DNA from 2 places in the Providencia sp. 6390 genome. Region 2 is predicted to be linked to the other one. Evidence: riboswitches for the same ligand, from Rfam matches in the RefSeq annotation. Region 2 holds a riboswitch; the other holds the start of a gene.
What was found. A riboswitch is a leader RNA that binds a small molecule or an ion and turns the genes downstream of it on or off. The one in region 2 is predicted to bind thiamine pyrophosphate.
Positions count from the first base shown of each region.

Region 1 (7,851 bases), on a different contig from region 2:
GTTCAGGCCCTGCGAGCGTAATGATATAGCTGATCCAGCCGCCATTTTGATACTGCTGTGGGCGCTGTTGCTTTAAATTATATTCATCAGCTTGGCGAGCGGCTCTCACATGAGGGGGAACGTTACGTTGATAGTCAGATAATTTGCGCCGCAAGCGTTTACGATACACAAGGCGATCGTCATACTCACCGTTACGAATAGATTGCACATATTCACGAATAAACTCACGATAAGGTTGGCGATGAAAAATTCGCGTGTACAGCTCTTTTTGAAAGTATTGGGCGAGAGGGGTCCAATCCGAGCGGATAGTTTCTAAGCCACGAAATACCATGTTTTCACCACTGAGCCCTGCATAACGTTTTTTACTGCCAGATTCTGAACCACGGATCGTAGGCATTAAAAAGCGCCGATAATGAGTTTCGAATTCGAGTTCTAACACACCTTCTAATTGCCATTCATTGCGTAAATGTTCTTTCCACCAGTTATTTACATAGTCACGTAGTTCAAAGCCAATTTTTTGTGCTTGCTCCTCACTATGAGCTTCTTTTAGCCACACAAATGTTGAATCAGTATCGCCATAAATCACTTGATAGCCTTGAGACTCAATCAGCTCCTTAGTGATTTTCATGATTTCATGCCCACGCATGGTAATGGAAGCGGTAAGGCGAGGATCGAAGAAACGGCATCCTTCGGCGCCTAATACACCAGCAAAGGCATTCATAATGATTTTTAATGCTTGGGAGAGTGGTGCATTATGCTCTTTTTTGGCTTTATCACGACCTTGCCAAATATGGCTGACAATATCAGGCAAACAATGCACCGTTCGTGAAAACCATGCATGGCGAAAACCTGAAACAGAGTGCTGCCTTTCAGGATGTGCGAGTCCTTCAATCATACCTGCGGGATCAATCAAAAACGTGCGAATAATTGAGGGATACAAGCTTTTATAGTCAAGTACCAATACTGAGTCATACAGGCCGGGTCGTGAATCCATCACAAAGCCACCGGGGTTATGTTGTAGTTTCTGCTCTGTAAGATTGGGAGCAACAAACCCAAGACGATGTAACCGAGGGATATATAAATGTGAAAAGGCAGCAACTGAGCCACCCATACGATCGACAACCAGCCCCGTAACGGTAGATCGTTCTTGCAAGAAGGCCATTAAGTCCGTTTTTTCAAAAATACGATGGACTAAAATACAGTCCTGAATATTGTAATGAGCAAGTGCTGGCTTATCGTGTTGAAAACGACGATTGATTTCATCCATGCGATCATAAGGGCTATCAATGGCTTTTCCTTCACCTAATAATGTTTGAGCAACAGATTCAAGGCTAAAAGAAGGAAAATTCCATGTTGCGGCTTTTAAAGCATCGATACCATCAATAATCAAACGGCCTTCCGCTGATGCGAAAAATACCCCTTGTTTGAAACCATGTTCACGCCATTCTAATTTTTTACCTTGGCGACCAAATAGCAGTGGGATGCCATAACGCTCAGCATGTTTCTGTAGGACATTTAAATCAAACTGGATCAGGTTCCACCCAATAATGGCATCAGGATCATATTGCTGCATCCATCCATTAAGCTTGTCAATTAATTGTGGGCGACTATTAACATAAACTAATCGATGCCCATTGTTGAGTGCAGGACCTTGCTCTGGCCCTAACATAAACACGACATCATCACCACAGCCTGATAAGCCAATTGAATACAGCTCGCCATGTTGGCTGGTTTCGATATCTAAAGAGACTGCTTTAATGGTAGGACGATAATTTTCACAGGGTTTGAGTTTATATTCACCCCGCTGATTACGTGAAAACCAAACGGGGGCGGTAATAAAGCGCTCCATAAGATAACGTTCACAAGGGCGAATGTCGGTTTCAAGCAGTGAAATACCAAGTTCTAGGCAATTTTTATCTAAATTTTGTATCTGACGATATTGGGCGCTATAGATAGCGTAAACTTTTTCACGTTGAAAATCGGTCAGTTCAACAGGTCGGTAAGTGATATTGGTTTGCCCATCGAGTAAGTGTTTTATTTTTGGCAATGATGATTGAGGCAGAAACGCAACGGCTTGTTGATAGGGAACCGTCACTTTACGCGGGCCATTATCGGTGATCAACCAATAACTCACCTCAACGCCTTGGCGAGTATCTTTCCAATGGCGACTAATAATGAAGCCTTTTTCAGCAGGAGACATAAATTGAGGCATAGCTGGCTCGCATACAAAATCAACGAACCTACTATACGACAATGGTGGGTATTTATACAGTATTTTTTGTGATACCAAGTAACTCAGAGGCGGAACTTTTCCCTTGTAATAAGCCCTCAGTGCTACCATCATAGGCAATAATACCATTGGCAATCACGAGTGTTCTAGGGGCTATCTGTAAGGCATCTTCAACATTATGAGAGACCATCACTAAGGTGATACTTTTTGCTTGGCAAATCTCATCAAGCAACAACAGCATTTCGTTACGCAGAGCAGGGTCTAAGGCAGAAAAGGGTTCATCAAGCAGTAAAATCGGCTGCTGGCGGATCAGGCAACGTGCCAAAGCCGCTCGTTGTCGTTGCCCACCAGAGAGCTGAGCAGGGAGCCTATCAAGGAACTCATAAAGGCTAACTTGAGCAGCAATTAATTCAACTTGTTGTATTTGTGGTGGACTTAATCGTAAACCTGGATGTAGGCCTAAACCAATATTCTGTCTCACTGTTAAATGAGAGAATAGATTGTTTTCCTGAAATAACATCGAAACAGGGCGTTTTGCCGGAGGGGTAAAGGTGTGATCGGTGCCATTCAAATAAATTGTGCCACTTTTGGCAAATTGGAACCCGCTAATTAAGCTCAGTAAAGTGCTTTTTCCTGCTCCACTTGGCCCCATAACAGCAACTCGTTCACCTGCTTGGATAGCAAAATCAAACTGCATGTTTAGGTTGTCATACTGGTAATTTAGTTTAGTTAATTTAATCACGCTGTTTCCCTGATATGCGCTCAAGTAGGCTGAATAAGCCAAAACACAACAAAAGAAGCACCATCGCCGTGACGGCACCATCATTGGTACGATAAGCCCCAATTTGCTGATACAGGTAATAAGGTAGGGTGCGGAAGTCATCATTACCAAATAAAGCGACCACGCCAAAATCACCAATTGAAATTACACAAGCAAAAGCAAGGGCTTGGGCTAATGGTTTTTTTAATGCTTTTAACTCAATGATCCACAGTCGATTGAATCCACTGATAGCTAATGAATGGCATAGTGGATTATAACGCTCTGCCAGATCACGCATTGGGTTTTCGAGCACTTTTAATGCATAAGGGATAGCGAGTAATGCGTTGGTCATGATCACTAATGCATAAGGGGATTCAGGAATGCCTATTGTTTCATTGAATAGAATAAAAAAACCTGTCGCAAGAACAATGCCAGGCATGGCTAAAATGATCAATCCGCTCAATTCCATCGCCTGTCCAAGTTTGATAGCGCGACGCAAGCGTAATTCACGGCTACTCCATAGCAGCATCACTGTTAACAATACACATAATGTACCTGCACAAATAGCAATAAATAGAGAGGTTGAAGCGGCTTGCCACAGTGCTGATTGACTTAGTACTTCAAATAGTCGCCCATTTAAGCCATCTAAAACAATCGCCAGTAGAGGTGGAATTAATAGCAATATTGCTGCTGTGATAATGATGGTATCGCGAATACGACGAAAATAGTTATCAGCAGGATCATACCAATAATTATTTTGGCTGTGGCCAATTGAAAATAAGCTATTTATTTTTTGACTAAAGAACATTAAACCGATGCAGAAAAATAGTTGGATCAAGGCCAAAATGGCGGCTCTGCCAAGATCAAAATCATAACTGAGTGCCTGATAAATAGCTAATTCTATTGTGGTTGCCGCGGGCCCTCCCCCTAAAGCCAATACTGTCGCAAAGCTTGCAAAACATAGCATAAAAATCAGTGATGCTGTGGGTAGCATTTGCCGACGTAAATAAGGCCACTCTAAAATGCGAAATTGTTGCCACTCGTTAAGCCCTAATTGAGCAGCAATTTGTCGTTGCTCAATGGAAATATTCTCAAGCGACTGTAAGAGCATACGTGTTGCTAATGGCATATTAAAAAATATGTGAGCAAGTAATATGCCTTTGAGGCCATAGGGAGTAAATTGATATTCAAACCCAATCAAATGATAGAGTTGAGCCAGCCAGCCCGTTTTACCATAAACAGATAAAATACCAAATACTGCAACTAAAACGGGCAACACTAATGTCATGGCACAAAGACGTAACAACAGTGTTCGCCCGATGAAGCGCCGGCGGAATAGTGCGCGAGCCAATAAAATTGCGGGAAAAACTGAAAATATAGCAGATAAAAAAGCCTGCCAAAATGTAAAGCCAATGACATGCCATAAGTAGCTATCGTTGAAAATATCACCGATGGCTATTTCGGGTGAAAAAATACACAATGCGCCGAAAGCGAGCAATGCAACTGTGATTAACAAACCAGAGGCCAGTGCCCCTGGGATCAGCGATTTATTCATTAGCGAGTGACAGCTGACTGCCATAAACGAACCCATTCTTGACGGTATTTCGCAACTTCTTGTGCACTAAATTGTAATGATTTTTTCGGCATCGGTAGTGAGTTATATACCTCTGGGAGGGGGATATCGATCACTGGATACATCCAGTTGGTCGTCGGTAATGTACTTTGGAAATCAGGGGTTAACATAAACTGTAAGAACTGTTTGGCGAGCTCAGGTTGGGCGCTGTTTTTGAGCCGTGCGGCAACTTCTACTTGCATATAATGCCCTTCCTCAAACAAAGCGGCAGCATAGTTGTCTTTGTGATCGTTTAACATTTGATAGCCCGGTGATGAGGTATAGCTAAGAACAAAATCACCTTCGCCTTTTAAAAATAGCCCATACGCTTCGCTCCAACCTTTAGTGACAGTTAACGTTTTGTTGGCCATTTTTTTCCATGCATCTACAGATTGATCACCATAGAGTTTTTCAATCCACAATAGCAGGCCTAACCCGGGGGTACTGGTTCTTGGGTCTTGGTAAATAATTTTCCACGGCTGATTGCTATTTAATAGCTCATTCATACTTTTTGGTGGGTTAGGGATCTTGTTTGTGTCGTAGATAAAAGCAAAATAGCCATAATCATAAGGAATAAACGTTGAACTATTCCATTCGATAGGTAATTTCAGCGCTTGTGTGTTGATATCGGCAGCGGCAAACAAACCCGTACTTTCCGCTGAATCAATCAGGTTATTATCAAGACCAAGTACGATATCAGCTTTGCTTTTTTTTCCTTCCATACGAAGACGATTGAGCAAGGCAACGCCATCGCCAAGTGATACAAGTTTTAGTTCACAGTTACATTGTGCTTCGAAATTCTTTTTTATTTGTGGTCCGGGACCCCATTCAGCTGCAAAAGAGTCATAAGTGTAAACAGTCAGAGTGGGTTTTTCGGCCCAAGCGAGATGTGTAAAGCTAACGGTTGTTAATGTAATTAATGCGCCAAAGAGTGATTTTTTTAACATTTTTGTTCCTGCGTGAGAGTAAAAGCTACACAGGATTTGAGAGGGAACCATGGCGTTAAACGCTGACGGTAGCTCAAATCCCTACGCCGGTATTGCCCGGATCAGGTTCTACGGGTTAATTCTCAGCCTATATAATTTTGGCACCCCGTTGAGACAGTCGCTATTGTAGTGCCTTTGTGCATATCTGCAAACTCTATTGATATAGGTTTACCAGTTAGGGTATGTGTGAAACAATTAGCCATCTTTCAAATTTGGTTATTGAGGTAGTCTGGTGATCGATGATGATGGCTACCGCCCGAATGTAGGAATTGTAATTTGTAATCGGCAAGGGCAAGTTTTATGGGCCCGCCGCTATGGTCAACATTCATGGCAGTTTCCACAGGGGGGGATTAACCCCGGTGAATCGCCAGAACAGGCTATGTACCGTGAGTTGTACGAGGAAGTGGGCCTACAGCGTAAAGATGTTAGGTTGTTAGCTTCAACGCGCAATTGGCTGCGTTACAAATTACCCAAGCGTTTGGTGCGTTGGGATACAAAACCTGTTTGTATCGGGCAGAAACAGCGTTGGTTTTTACTACAACTGCAATGTAATGAAGCCGATATAAATGTTCAGCGCAGTAAATCGCCAGAATTTGATGGCTGGCGATGGGTGAGTTATTGGTACCCTGTTAGGCAAGTGGTTTCTTTCAAGCGTGAGGTCTATCGCCGCGTGATGAAGGAATTCGCACCTGTTGTGATGCCTCTACAGGAACAAAAACCAGCACAAAGACCTGCGTTTAATCATCGTAGGCGCGGAGCAAGGTAAGATCATGTTGACGCGTCTACGTGAAATTGTTGAAAAAGTCGCCATGGCGACAAGTTTAACTGAAGCGTTAGAGGTTTTGGTAAACGAAACCTGTAATGCTATGCAGACTGATGTTTGCTCTATTTACTTAGCTGACCATTCACGTCAATGTTACTACTTAATGGCAACCCGCGGGTTGAAAAAACCTAGCGGGATCGCTATTCGCCTTGGATTTGATGAAGGTGTTGTTGGCGCTGTCGGCCGTCAATCTGAAATGCTCAATCTTGCTGATATTCGCGAGCACCCTGAATTTAAATATCTCCCTCAACTCAAAGAAGAGCGTCTAAAAGCTTTTCTTGGTGTGCCTATCGTTTACCGACGTCAACTGCTGGGTGTATTGGTTGTTCAGCAACACGAACGACGTTTCTTCAGTGAAACTGAAGAGTCGTTTATGGTGACCTTGTCCATGCAATTGGCGGTCATATTGTCTCAGGCACAAGCTAAAGGGGTATTCGGGCAATATCGCCAGAGCCGCCTGAAAGCACTCCCTGTTTCTCAAGGCATTGTGATGGCTTATGGCTGGCAAGATAGCTCACAGCCTTCCTTAGAGAGTATTTGTGAAGCGACGGCACTCAATCAAAATATCGAAAAGCAACGGCTTATCACTGCGATTGAAAATGCTGCCTCAGAATGTCGACGCCTGAGCAAGCGCTTTATTGCCAACTCGCAAAAAGAAAGCGCAGCAATTTTCGATCTCTATAACCATTTACTTCATGATCCACAATTAAAAAAACGTTTATTTGACGCTATTGAGCAAGGCTCAGTGGCTGAATGGGCAGTTAAAACAGTTATTGAGGATTATGTCGAACAATTTTCTCGTTTGCGCGATCTGTATCTGAGAGAAAGAGGGGCCGATCTCCGAGCTTTGGGGCAACGTTTATTATTTCATTTAGATGATAGTTTGACGTCAGTTGATCAATGGCCTGAAAGTTTTATTTTAGTTGCCGATGAGTTAAGTGCTAGCGTGTTGGCAGACATGCCACTTGAACAACTTGTTGGGGTGATTGTACGTGATGGTGCGACACATTCACATTCGGCTATTTTGATTCGAGCAATGGGGATCCCTGCGATTATGGGAGCGGATATTGACCCCTCATTGCTTCACAACCGTTTTCTGATCCTAGACGGCTATCGTGGTGAAGTTTTCATTGAGCCTGAAAATATTATCGTCCAAGAATACAAGCAAATCATTGCTGAGGAGAATGTTCTCAGTCAGTTAGCTGAAGGGGCGCTCGAGCAAGACGCGACATTAAAAAATGGTGAGTCGGTTCATATTCACCTTAACGCAGGGTTAAGTCCTCGTTATGAGCAACAAATCAATGTGGCTGTAGATGGTGTGGGACTCTATCGTACAGAGTTGCCTTTTATGTTACATAATGGCTTTCCATCAGAAGATGAACAAAAACAACTATACCAAGAAGTGTTGCAGTTATTTACTGATAAACCTGTGGTGCTTAG
Region 1 is NZ_JBYVYL010000007.1:200,083-207,933, forward strand. Features, by position in the region: gene AC3Z9T_RS15635 (DNA polymerase II) at 1-2,212, opposite strand, end outside; gene thiQ (thiamine ABC transporter ATP-binding protein ThiQ) at 2,265-2,972, opposite strand; gene thiP (thiamine/thiamine pyrophosphate ABC transporter permease ThiP) at 2,965-4,569, opposite strand; gene thiB (thiamine ABC transporter substrate binding subunit) at 4,545-5,549, opposite strand; TPP riboswitch at 5,610-5,707, opposite strand; gene rppH (RNA pyrophosphohydrolase) at 5,821-6,354, shown strand; gene ptsP (phosphoenolpyruvate--protein phosphotransferase) at 6,359-7,851, shown strand, end outside.
Region 1: it holds a riboswitch for thiamine pyrophosphate, as region 2 does, so the genes downstream of both, thiB (thiamine ABC transporter substrate binding subunit) here and thiD (bifunctional hydroxymethylpyrimidine kinase/phosphomethylpyrimidine kinase) in region 2, are expected to answer to the same signal.

Region 2 (7,851 bases):
GCAACCAGTGCCAATATTCCAATGGATATTCATGCAGCCTTATCATTAGCAGTAAAAGGCAAATCATTTGCGATAGATATTGCTAGAGTCAATCATAAGTCATTTTTTATGAATATGGCGACAGGTGGTTTTGGAACGCGTATCACGACAGAAACCCCCGAGGCATTAAAATCTGCCCTCGGCGGTGCAGCCTATGTGATTAATGGATTGCTGCGCCCTGATACACTCAAAACCGATACCTGCAAAATTGAAACTGAACATTTTAGTTGGGAAGGCGAAACGTTAGTCGTTGCTGTCGGTAATGGTAGGCAAGCCGGAGGTGGACAATTGCTGACTCCTGATGCCTTAATCAACGACGGTCAATTAAATTTACTGGTTGTTCCCGCTCGTGATGTGATCCCTGCTTTACTGAGCAATTTATTCTCTAGTGAGAAAAATCAGCATTTAATTGAAAAAACAACTTGTTGGGTAAAAATTTCTTCGCCGCATAAAATGGTGTTTAATTTAGACGGAGAACCCCTTTCGGGTGAAACATTCACCTTCGAATTACTACCTGAAGCGATCCACTGCCGGTTACCACCTCAATGTGGCTTGTTATCTTAAATTTAATGATTAACATCCCCTAGACTTTTGTTAAATGGAGGAAGTCATGACTGATATTGCCAAGCTGTTAGGTTCCGAAGCATCCACTCTTTTAGACCATCGTTGCCAAACCATTCCTCGTGAAAATATTTACTTACCGGGCTCTGACTTTGTTGACCGTGTCATGATCGACAATAATCGCCCCAATAGTGTTCTTCGCTCAATGCAAACCTTGTTTAATCATGGCCGCTTAGCGGGTACAGGCTATCTTTCTATCCTTCCTGTCGACCAAGGTGTTGAGCACTCTGCAGCAGCTTCATTTGCGGCAAACCCACTCTATTTCGATCCTAAAAACATTGTTGAACTCGCAATTGAGGCTGGCTGTAATTGTGTTGCTTCCACTTATGGTGTACTGGCTTCCGTTTCACGCCGTTATGCACATAAAATTCCATTTTTAGTGAAACTAAATCATAACGAAACACTCAGTTACCCAGCTCAATACGATCAAACATTATACGCGAGCGTCGAGCAAGCTTTTGAAATGGGTGCTGTTGCTGTAGGAGCTACCATCTATTTCGGCTCAATTGAATCACGTCGTCAAATTGAAGAAATCTCTGCCGCATTTGAACGTGCACATGAACTAGGTATGGTCACTGTATTGTGGGCCTATTTACGTAACCCCGCATTTAAAAAGGATGGTGTTGATTACCATTCTAGTGCGGACTTAACCGGACAAGCTAATCATATTGCAGCAACTATTGGCGCTGATATTGTGAAGCAAAAAATGGCTGAAAATAACGGTGGCTATAAAGCCGTTGGATTTGGTCATACTGATGAACGCGTCTACACAAAGCTGACAACAGATAACCCGATTGATCTGGTTCGTTATCAATTAGCTAATTGCTATATGGGACGTGCCGGATTGATTAACTCAGGCGGCGCCGCTGGGCAGAATGACTTAAGTGAATCAGTACGCACTGCTGTTATCAATAAGCGTGCAGGTGGAATGGGGCTGATCTTAGGCCGTAAAGCCTTCAAAAAATCAATGCAAGAAGGCGTAGCACTGATTAATGCCGTACAAGATGTTTACCTCAGTAAAGAAGTCACTATTGCTTAAACCTTCTTTAATTAGCCCTCAATATTTGAGGGCTTTTTGCTTTCTTACCACCATGCATGAAAATGGTGTACAGGCCCAATACCTGAGCCGACTTCTAAACTATCTGCTTGTTCTAATGCTGCCTGTAAGTAAGCTTTTGCTTCAGAAACTGTCGTTTGCCAATCAACAAAACGTGGCCTCAAGGCAGCCAATGCTGCTGATAATGTACAGCCTGTTCCATGCGTATGGCGTGTATTGACTCTCGGTGAGGTAAAACGCCATTCACCTTCAAGAGTAATTAACCAATCAGGGCTTTCGTTGTCGCTTAAATGCCCTCCTTTCATTAACACCGCCTTACAACCCATTTTAAGTAACCGATGGCCTTGGTCTAACATTTGGCTTTCTGTATGAGCCACAGGCTCATCAAGCAATGCTGCTGCTTCAGGTAAATTAGGCGTTATCAATGAAACTAGTGGTAGCAGTTCACTCCTCATCGCATCAACTGCATCAGGAAGTAGCAATGGATCACCACTTTTCGCAACCATTACCGTATCTAAAACCACATATGGAATAGGATATTGCTTTAGCGCTTGAGCGACGACTTCAATCACTTTTTGATTAAATAACATGCCTATTTTAGCGCTATCAATACGCACATCGCTAAGGACGGATTCAAGTTGCGCAGCCACAAAACTATCAGGTAGTTCATGTACTAATTGTACACCGTGAGTGTTTTGTGCAACCAATGCTGTCATCACACTAGTGCCATAAGCGCCGAGCGCTGAAAATGTTTTCAAATCAGCTTGGACCCCTGCACCGCCCGATGGATCGGTCCCAGCAATAGTTAACGCATTGATTCTCATGAAATGTCACTCCTCAAGCACAGGGTAAGGAGCGGTCATATAGGAAGGGTTATCACTGACGCTTCCGACTTCCCTACGCTGGCATTATCCAGATCAGGTGATACGGGTGCTTCTCAGTCTTCATCGACGCCCCGAGCCAAAACTACTTGATTAGTATCGCACTTTTTTTCACAAAAAACCCCTACAAAATCACTGTGTAATAGTCAAAAAATTCTGTGGAAGATCTAAGCGGGATTTATTCCTTCCCAACAACTTCATCGAACAAAGTAAAAGGCTGATATCCACTTTGTAAGTAGGAATAATTGTCAACCAGCTGCTGAAAATCTTTACACCATAGAATTTCTTGTTTGCTTAAAGCAAATCATACGAGAGAATGAAATTCTTCAAACCCAAATCCCACACAATTCAGATAAACTCCACTATTAGATAAACTAAATTAGTGCTGTTATATCACTTCTAGGTAATCTAAAATAATTAGTAAGCATAGCGTTTCGTGAGAAATAATATTCATTCTCACAATTAATATTTAAACCTATAACATAAAACGTGCATTAACCTGAGTCGGATTTACAATGAGAGTTAACAAAAAATTGCAGCTAGCTGTAGGAACCACCTTTTTGATGGCATCCTCTATCTGCACAGCTTCATCGACCTCAACAGATCAGCCATCTGAGGGGTTATGGGATAAATTTACCCGAAATGTCAGTACCACGTGGGATTCAGATCAATATGAAGTATATCTTCCGGTATTAACATGGCATAACCGCTTTACTTACGATAAAGAAAAAACAGATAGCTATAATGAAAACCCATGGGGTTTTGGACTAGGTAAGTATCGCTACGATGAAGATAATGATTGGCATTCGTTATACGCCATGGCATTTATGGATTCACATAATAAAGTAGAGCCAATTGTAGGCTATGGTTTCCAAAAAATGTGGGTGCCAGGTGATTTGGATGGCTTTAGAATGGGGGCAGGTTTCACATTAAGTGTGACTGCAAGGGATGATTACTATTATATTCCAATCCCAGTACCACTTCCGCTGGTTTCTGTTGAATATGACAAGCTATCATTACAAGCGACTTATATACCAGGAACTTATAACAACGGTAATGTGCTATTTGCATGGTTACGTTGGCAATGGTAATGAATTAGCATATTCACAAATCAAAAATGGCCGGTGTGCATTATGTCACCGGCCATTTTATTCACTATACTCTTCATACTACAAGTCGCGGCACCTTTCGTTAATGCATAAGTGACCACGTTCACTTGTTGCCTAGCTGCATCTCGAATTATTTAGAGGATCCTAATGTGTTACTTGCGCTTTCTTGTCAGCATTTTCTTGTTTTTTAGCGCCTGAGAATTGGTAACCAACCCATAGAACTGCAATCCATACTGGCATAATTAGAACCGATATTCTTAAACCATCCATCATTAAAATGATAACTAATATCAACGCTAAAAATGCTAAACACAAATAGTTGCCGAACGGATACCAAATACTTTTAAATTTAGTTTCAATCCCTTGCCTGTTCATTTCAGCTCTAAATTTTAGGTTAGAGACACAAATCATAATCCAATTCAGTACTAGTGTTGTTACAACCAGTGTCATTAGTAGCTCGAATGCTTTACCTTCCATGATAAAATTAATCAAAATACCGCCCGATGTTGCGATCCCAGACACAATCAGTGCCATAACAGGTACGCCACCTTTGTTAATTTTTGAAAGGAATTTTGGGGCATTTTGTTGTTGAGCCAAACCAAACAGCATACGGCTAGTACAGTATGCAGCACTGTTATAAACAGAAAGTGCCGCAATCAAAATAATCACATTCAATGCGTTAGCTACTAACATGTCACCCAATTCATGGAATATCAAAACGAATGGACTAGTTTTACCATCTAAGTTAACCCATGGGTAAAGCGCTAACAGTACAGTCAAAGAACCGATATAGAAAATAAGGATACGATAAACAACTTGATTGATTGCTTTTGGAATACTTTTTTCAGGCTCTTCCGCTTCAGCTGCGGTGATCCCCACTAATTCCAACCCACCGAAAGAGAACATAATAATGGCTAATGCCATCAGTAACCCAATAAAGTCATTAGCAAAGAAACCGCCATGCTCCCATAAATTGGTAATACTGGCCTGTGGGCCACCTTTACCACTAAATAGCAAGTAACAACCAAAAATAATCATGGCGATAACTGCAATCACTTTGATGAGCGCAAACCAAAATTCTGTTTCGCCATAAGAGCGAACATTGACTAAATTCACCGCGTTAACTGCAATAAAGAATACGGCAGCAGAAACCCAAATCGGCAGGTCAGGCCACCAACGGCGCATATATTCACCAGCAGCGGTAAGCTCTGTCATCCCAACAAGGATGAACATAAACCAGTAATTCCAACCCGATAGAAAGCCAGCAAAGCCACCCCAATACTTAAATGCAAAGTGACTAAATGAACCTGCAACAGGTTCTTGAACAATCATTTCACCCAGCTGACGCATGATCAGAAAGGCAATGAACCCACATAATGCATACCCTAACAATACCGAAGGGCCTGCCATCTTAATGGTTGTTGCTATACCGAGAAACAGCCCTGTACCAACCGCCCCCCCCAAAGCAATCAACTGGATATGCCTATTCTTTAATCCACGCTTTAGCGTCTGCTGCTCTTGCGCCATAACTTTACCCTTATCATCCTATTTACTTGCTTGTTATCTCTATTATTGAGCTAAGCATACAAGTTTATTTGAATTTTGTTATTAACAACACTACTTAAAGATGCTCTCTGTTGGATCAGCGATCACTATCTCATTAAAAATTGATAGGTTGTGACAAAAACAGAGGCAGCACAGTATGGCGTATTAAAGGGCAAATTCAAAACGGTAATAAGTCAGTTATTTGACATATTCCAAATATAAAGTTTTCACCACCTTGATCACACAATCTATCCATCGCTAGCAGATATAAAAAAATACAGCCGAAAACGGCAAAAATAGCGATGAGCAATTTGTATTTCAACCCAACATCTCCTTCAGCATAAACATTATTTAGCTATTGGTTTTCAGTCATTTATGTCAATTCTAAAAACTCAAAGTGTCATCCAATCTATGGGGGGCAATTTCTAACTCCTCAAGCTTACTTCAATGGCTATTTCAAAATTTGAGGAAAATGCGTAATTCATGTCAATTTTCGTATTTATGCTCAATTTTCCAGCTAATGAGTATAAAAATGGCTTAACTGGCTTTTTTTTCATCTATTTACTGTCAATACCGCACAACCAGCCTTTGTCATGTTCAAACGAAGTTGTGTATACTTCAGCTACTCCATTTGATGCATGAGTTATTAATGCTTATTTTTTCAGCATACTAAAACTATGTTTATCTGTTCGGGGTCTGAGTGACTACAGGTACACAGTGGATTTTCCTACCTTTTGTAGCGTGCTCATGTTTTGGGTTCGGACAGCAGATGTTTTACTACTGTTCTTAGTCGTAAAATTGAGGAATAGTGCTTTAACTCATCTAGTTAACTAAAATATTTCTGTTTTGAACAAAATTTCACATGCACAGGTCAACAACTTCAGTAATTAATTGAGATGCCACAAGATAATCATTTAGCCCTCGTCTATGCTTTAAGTAAATGGATCGAAGAACACTTAGGTCGAGTTATCCATTTAGAAGAACTTGCTGCCTATTCAGGCTATTCGCTATGGCATATGCAAAAGATCTTTAAAGAAGTGACTGGAATTTCATTAGGTAAATACATCCGCCAGCGCCGTCTTGCAGGCGCAGTGAACCTACTAAGAAACAGCGAGCAATCTATTTTTGACATCGCGCTAGATTTTGGGTTTGGCTCGCAATCACATTTCACTTATATGTTCCGAAAAGAATATGGGATAACCCCGTTTGATTTCAGGCAAAATAGTGATATTGATCTAGACGTTAAAGAACCACTACATTTAAGCCATACCCATGATTAAGTATTTCACTAAGTGATACTTTTCATGTTTGGCTAATTTACATTTTGTGTAAATAGAGTAAGGTACTTCAGTAAAAACATCATTAAACGGAGGCGTTGATGTCTATCAAACTGGTAGCAATTGATTTAGATGGTACTCTACTCAACTCTCAGCACCAAATCACCCCAGCAGTCAAAGATGCGGTCTTACAGGCAAAGCATAACGGTATCCATGTAGTTCTTGCCTCAGGGAGGCCATTTTCAGGGATCTTCCCTTACCTTCAACAGCTAGGCCTAGACAACGCTTCGGACTATTGCATCAGCAATAACGGCAGTGTTATCCATCAAGCCAATGATGGAACGCATTTAATTGAAAACCTGCTGGATTTTGCTGACTACCAATACTTCGAATCTTTAGCTAATGAAGTTGGCGTGCATATGCATGTGCTGGCACAAAACACCATGTTTACGGCAAACCGCCATATCAGCCACTATACCGTTCATGATGCTTACCTCACCAATACACCTCTTGTGTATTGCCCTGCAAGTGAAATGGATCCTAGCCTAAAATTCACCAAGTTTATGATGATTGACCAACCAGAAAAACTCAGTGTTGGTATTAGTTATATTCCTGAAGATACCTTTGAAAGTTATTCGCTGATGAAAACCAGCCCTTATTTTTTAGAGATCTCCAGTAAAACAGCGAGTAAAGGTGCTGCTTTACAACTGATTTGCGAAAAATTAGCTATTACACCAGACAAAGTGATGAGTATTGGCGATCAAAATAACGACTTACAAATGCTTCAATATGCCAAGATCCCTGTAGCAATGGGTAATGCGATCGATAATATTCGCAATATTGCCAAGTTTATCACTGCAACTAACAATGAAGATGGCGTCGCTGTCGCACTAAATAAATTTATAAACCAACAATAAATCCATAGGCAGTGTTATTCACTGCCAATCAAACCAACTGCAATATATAAAGTCAACCCATCCCCCATAATGCCATCGCTTCACTACTAGCTAAAGTCAAATAACCTTTTAGCGTCTGACGCTACCATCGAAATTTGATACTATCTACGCCTTTAAAAACACTGTAATACAAAAATATTCATTACAAAACAAACATTACAAACAGGTAGTAACATGTTTTCAACTAAAGATATGATAATTCTTGGGATGATGGTCTTTGCCCTCTTTCTCGGTGCAGGCAATATTATTTTCCCTCCTATGGCAGGCTACCAATCAGGGGTAGATTGGTTTAATACATCACTTGGTTTCATTATCACAGGCGTTATTCTTCCTTTTATTACACTAGTGACTGTTGCAGTAAAAGGC
Region 2 is NZ_JBYVYL010000001.1:565,262-573,112, reverse strand. Features, by position in the region: gene yegS (lipid kinase YegS) at 1-603, shown strand, start outside; gene fbaB (class I fructose-bisphosphate aldolase) at 650-1,699, shown strand; gene thiD (bifunctional hydroxymethylpyrimidine kinase/phosphomethylpyrimidine kinase) at 1,744-2,541, opposite strand; TPP riboswitch at 2,595-2,685, opposite strand; gene pagP (lipid IV(A) palmitoyltransferase PagP) at 3,114-3,689, shown strand; gene AC3Z9T_RS02775 (amino acid permease) at 3,852-5,234, opposite strand; gene mgrB (PhoP/PhoQ regulatory lipoprotein MgrB) at 5,431-5,562, opposite strand; gene AC3Z9T_RS02765 (helix-turn-helix domain-containing protein) at 6,149-6,532, shown strand; gene yidA (sugar-phosphatase) at 6,631-7,446, shown strand; gene brnQ (branched-chain amino acid transport system II carrier protein) at 7,660-7,851, shown strand, end outside.